Regions from separate parts of the Peribacillus sp. NPDC058075 genome, predicted to be linked through region 2. Evidence: a T-box and tRNA genes for the amino acid it is inferred to sense, from the RefSeq annotation. Region 2 holds a T-box; the other holds one or more tRNA genes.
What was found. A T-box is a leader RNA that pairs with one kind of tRNA and senses whether it is charged. The one in region 2 lies ahead of serS (serine--tRNA ligase), so its partner is inferred to be a tRNA-Ser.
Positions count from the first base shown of each region.

Region 1: it encodes a tRNA-Ser, which carries the amino acid that the T-box ahead of serS (serine--tRNA ligase) is inferred to sense. The anticodon was not compared.

Region 1 is NZ_JBHVSL010000005.1:167,125-169,349, forward strand. It holds gene ACFVS1_RS24250 (TraR/DksA C4-type zinc finger protein) at 1-136, shown strand, start outside; tRNA gene ACFVS1_RS24255 (tRNA-Glu) at 178-249, opposite strand; tRNA gene ACFVS1_RS24260 (tRNA-Ser) at 253-343, opposite strand; tRNA gene ACFVS1_RS24265 (tRNA-Asn) at 345-419, opposite strand; tRNA gene ACFVS1_RS24270 (tRNA-Ile) at 432-508, opposite strand; tRNA gene ACFVS1_RS24275 (tRNA-Gly) at 514-587, opposite strand; tRNA gene ACFVS1_RS24280 (tRNA-His) at 592-667, opposite strand; tRNA gene ACFVS1_RS24285 (tRNA-Phe) at 685-760, opposite strand; tRNA gene ACFVS1_RS24290 (tRNA-Asp) at 783-858, opposite strand; tRNA gene ACFVS1_RS24295 (tRNA-Met) at 865-938, opposite strand; tRNA gene ACFVS1_RS24300 (tRNA-Ser) at 1,041-1,133, opposite strand; tRNA gene ACFVS1_RS24305 (tRNA-Ile) at 1,155-1,231, opposite strand; tRNA gene ACFVS1_RS24310 (tRNA-Met) at 1,242-1,318, opposite strand; tRNA gene ACFVS1_RS24315 (tRNA-Ala) at 1,347-1,422, opposite strand; tRNA gene ACFVS1_RS24320 (tRNA-Pro) at 1,440-1,516, opposite strand; tRNA gene ACFVS1_RS24325 (tRNA-Arg) at 1,528-1,604, opposite strand; tRNA gene ACFVS1_RS24330 (tRNA-Leu) at 1,614-1,702, opposite strand; tRNA gene ACFVS1_RS24335 (tRNA-Gly) at 1,715-1,789, opposite strand; tRNA gene ACFVS1_RS24340 (tRNA-Leu) at 1,798-1,879, opposite strand; tRNA gene ACFVS1_RS24345 (tRNA-Lys) at 1,888-1,963, opposite strand; tRNA gene ACFVS1_RS24350 (tRNA-Thr) at 1,985-2,060, opposite strand; tRNA gene ACFVS1_RS24355 (tRNA-Val) at 2,071-2,146, opposite strand; partial or broken rRNA gene rrf (5S ribosomal RNA) at 2,158-2,225, opposite strand, start outside.
Region 2 is NZ_JBHVSL010000012.1:7,209-9,433, reverse strand. It holds gene ACFVS1_RS26535 (D-alanyl-D-alanine carboxypeptidase family protein) at 1-490, shown strand, start outside; T-box leader at 558-783, shown strand; gene serS (serine--tRNA ligase) at 846-2,123, shown strand.

The sequences.
Region 1 (2,225 bases), on a different contig from region 2:
AGGAAAAAATAGGGTGGATATACCGAACAAAAAACAAAAGGAATATGAAAATACATTAGAAGAAGAAAATATCGATTCCCAGCTTGGAGACATTCCTTATAAACAAAAAGATAGTTATATCAATGAAAAGAAATGAAAAAAGGAAGCATACATGAATGTATGCTTCCTTTTTTGTTATGACCCGTACGGGATTCGAACCCGTGTTACCGCCGTGAAAGGGCGGTGTCTTAACCGCTTGACCAACGGGCCAAATGGCGGAGAAGGAGGGATTTGAACCCTCGCGCCGCTCGCGCGACCTACACCCTTAGCAGGGGCGCCTCTTCAGCCTCTTGAGTACTTCCCCATGGCTCCGCAGGTAGGACTCGAACCTACGACCGTTCGGTTAACAGCCGAATGCTCTACCACTGAGCTACTGCGGAACAATATGAATATGGTGGGCCTAAATGGACTCGAACCATCGACCTCACGCTTATCAGGCGTGCGCTCTAACCAGCTGAGCTATAGGCCCATATTTGGAGCGGGTGAAGGGAATCGAACCCTCATCATCAGCTTGGAAGGCTGAGGTTTTACCACTAAACTACACCCGCGAAATGGGGCGACTGATGGGAATCGAACCCACGAATGCCTGAACCACAATCAGGTGCGTTAACCACTTCGCCACAATCGCCGTAATTTTGTAAGATATGGTGGCTCAGGACGGAATCGAACCGCCGACACAAGGATTTTCAGTCCTTTGCTCTACCGACTGAGCTACTGAGCCACATTTGTATTAATTTAAAAAATGGCGGTCCCGACGGGAATCGAACCCGCGATCTCCTGCGTGACAGGCAGGCATGTTAACCGCTACACCACGGGACCTAATAATTGCGGGGACAGGATTTGAACCTGCGACCTTCGGGTTATGAGCCCGACGAGCTACCGGACTGCTCCACCCCGCGACGGTAATAATGAAACGATTTGCATCAAGTTTTCGTGTATATCGTTTTTTGGCTTCCTCTATGTAAGGTTGTTTAAAAACAACTTGTTGCTTTTTAAAAAAATGGAGGAGGTAGAGGGATTCGAACCCCCGCGGGATTTGACTCCCCTGTCGGTTTTCAAGACCGATCCCTTCAGCCGAACTTGGGTATACCTCCACGGCATTAAAGAAATGAATATGGTGGACCTTGTAGGACTCGAACCTACGACCGGACGGTTATGAGCCGTCTGCTCTAACCAGCTGAGCTAAAGGTCCTTATATTTATTGGTAGCGGCGGAGGGGATCGAACCCCCGACCTCACGGGTATGAACCGTACGCTCTAGCCAGCTGAGCTACACCGCCAATATAATATAAGTATCTGATTGAAAAATGGTGGAGCCTAGCGGGATCGAACCGCTGACCTCCTGCGTGCAAGGCAGGCGCTCTCCCAGCTGAGCTAAGGCCCCATTCATTAAAAATCACGTGGTCGGGAAGACAGGATTCGAACCTGCGACCCCTTGGTCCCAAACCAAGTGCTCTACCAAGCTGAGCTACTTCCCGCAATAAAAACATGGTGCGCCCGGCGGGAGTCGAACCTACAACCTTCTGATTCGTAGTCAGATGCTCTATCCAATTGAGCTACGGGCGCATATTATGATGGTGCCGAGGACCGGAATCGAACCGGTACGGTAGTCACCTACCGCAGGATTTTAAGTCCTGTGCGTCTGCCAGTTCCGCCACCCCGGCACATACGAAAAGTGGAGCGGAAGACGGGATTCGAACCCGCGACCCCAACCTTGGCAAGGTTGTATTCTACCACTGAACTACTTCCGCATGAAAGATGCGGGTGAAGGGACTTGAACCCCCACGCCTTGCGGCGCCAGATCCTAAGTCTGGTGCGTCTGCCAATTCCGCCACACCCGCATATAAAATGGTGAGCCATGAAGGATTCGAACCTTCGACCCTCTGATTAAAAGTCAGATGCTCTACCAACTGAGCTAATGGCTCGTGCTTGTACTTATCTTAAAATGGTGCCGGCAAGAGGACTTGAACCCCCAACCTACTGATTACAAGTCAGTTGCTCTACCAGTTGAGCTACACCGGCAGGTGTAAAATGGTGGAGGATGACGGGATCGAACCGCCGACCCTCTGCTTGTAAGGCAGATGCTCTCCCAGCTGAGCTAATCCTCCATATAAAACCTGCTTGGCGACGTCCTACTCTCACAGGGGGAAACCCCCAACTACCATCGGCGCTGAAGAGCTTAACTGC
Region 2 (2,225 bases):
CATGAAGTCCACTAATAAAAACGAACGTTTTGCGGATAGCACTAAGCTTATGAACTATGCTTATGCAACCTTTAAAAAGGAAAAAGTCCTTCCTGCCAACTACCAGGTGAAAGGGAAAGAAACACTTTCAGTAGTGAAAGGCAAGGAAAAAAGCGTTAAGGTTCAATCTGAAAAAGCGATCGAGCTACTTGTTGAAAATGGTGAGAAAGACAACTATAAAACAGATTTAGTGATCGATAAAACCAAATTGAATGATGATGGTAAGCTGACTGCACCAATCAAAAAAGGCGAAAAGCTAGGTTACATCACAGTCACTCCTAAAAAAGGAGAAGCTTACGGGTACATCAATGGAAATCAGGGTAAGGTTAACGTCGTAGCTGCTGAATCTGTTGAAAAGGCAAACTGGTTCGTACTATCAATGCGAGCGGTTGGCGGATTCTTTGGTGACGTATGGAGCAGTGTAGCTTCCACAGTTAAAGGCTGGTTTTAAGTTTCACGTATAAAACGGTTGCGTAATGTATAAAATTATAGTACATTATGGAAAACAATCTGATTATAAGAAAGCAATGACAGGAAATAGTAACAAGTATTTCTTTCTATAGAGAGCCGATGGCTGGTGGAAATCGGTGTAAGAGTTTTGTGAATCCCTCCTGGAGCAGAGTATGGAAAGCCTTTTGGGTCAGTAAGTACTTTCGGTTAAAAGCCGTTATCGTGATAAGTGGTAGGCGTTTTTAGATAGGCCTTCAACTAGGGTGGCAACGCGGGTTAACTCTCGTCCCTTCTTTAGGGGACGGGAGTTTTTTGCGTTCTTTGATAAAATCAAAATATTAAGGAGGAACTGAAAAATGTTGGATTTGAAATATGTAAGAAATAATTTTGAAGAAGTGAAGCGTGTATTGCAATTTAGAGGAGAAGATTTGACCGATTTAGGTAAATTTGAGGAACTGGATGTAAAGCGTCGGGCTTTGATTGCTGATACGGAAAAGTTGAAAAGCCAAAGAAATGAAGTTTCACAGCAAGTGGCCGTATTGAAACGGGAAAAAAAAGATGCAGATCAGCTGATTGTCCAAATGCGTGAAGTTGGTGACCGTATCAAAGGGTTGGATGAAGAACTTCGTGAAGTGGAAGCCCAGTTAGAAACATTACTTCTTTCCATTCCGAACATTCCGCATGAAAGTGTGCCTGTTGGTGAGACGGAAGACGATAATGTAGAAATCCGTAAATGGGGAGAGTTACCGGAATTCAAGTTTGAACCGAAACCACACTGGGATGTAGCCGGAGATCTAGGCATCCTGGATTTTGAACGGGCAGCAAAAGTGACCGGAAGCCGATTTGTATTTTACAGGGGTCTTGGTGCTAGATTAGAACGTGCATTAATTAGCTTTATGTTAGATCTTCATGTGGAGGAACACGGATATGAAGAAATGCTGCCACCATATATGGTTAACCGTGCAAGCATGACTGGCACAGGTCAATTGCCAAAATTCGAAGAGGATGCTTTCCGTATCGAAAGTGATGATTACTTCTTGATTCCAACAGCTGAGGTCCCGGTTACAAACTTCCATCGTGATGAAATCATGAGCATGGATGATCTGCCGATAAGCTATGCGGCTTACAGCGCTTCATTCCGCTCAGAGGCAGGATCTGCAGGTCGTGATACCCGTGGGTTAATTCGGCAGCACCAGTTCAATAAAGTTGAACTAGTGAAGTTCGTGAGGCCGGAAGATTCTTATGCAGAATTGGAAAATCTCACAGGTCATGCAGAGAAGGTCCTTCAATTGCTAGGACTTCCATACCGAGTGCTGAGCATGTGTACGGGAGATCTTGGCTTCACTGCTGCTAAAAAGTATGATATCGAGGTTTGGATCCCGAGTTATGGAACGTACCGCGAAATTTCTTCTTGCAGTAACTTTGAAGCATTCCAGGCTAGACGGGCCAATATCCGCTTTAGACGTGATGCAAAAGGTAAACCGGAACACGTCCATACTCTAAATGGATCAGGTTTGGCAATCGGCCGTACAGTCGCAGCCCTTTTGGAAAATTATCAGCAGGAAGATGGCAGTGTTATCATTCCTGAAGTATTACGTCCATATATGCGCGGTGCGGAAGTCATTAAACCGTAAGACAAAAGGAATCAGCTTCTGATTACAGAGGCTGATTCTCCTTTTTATTAAAGTTTAAAAATTATTTCAAAAAACTTTATAGAGGGCTTGACTTTAATTTTA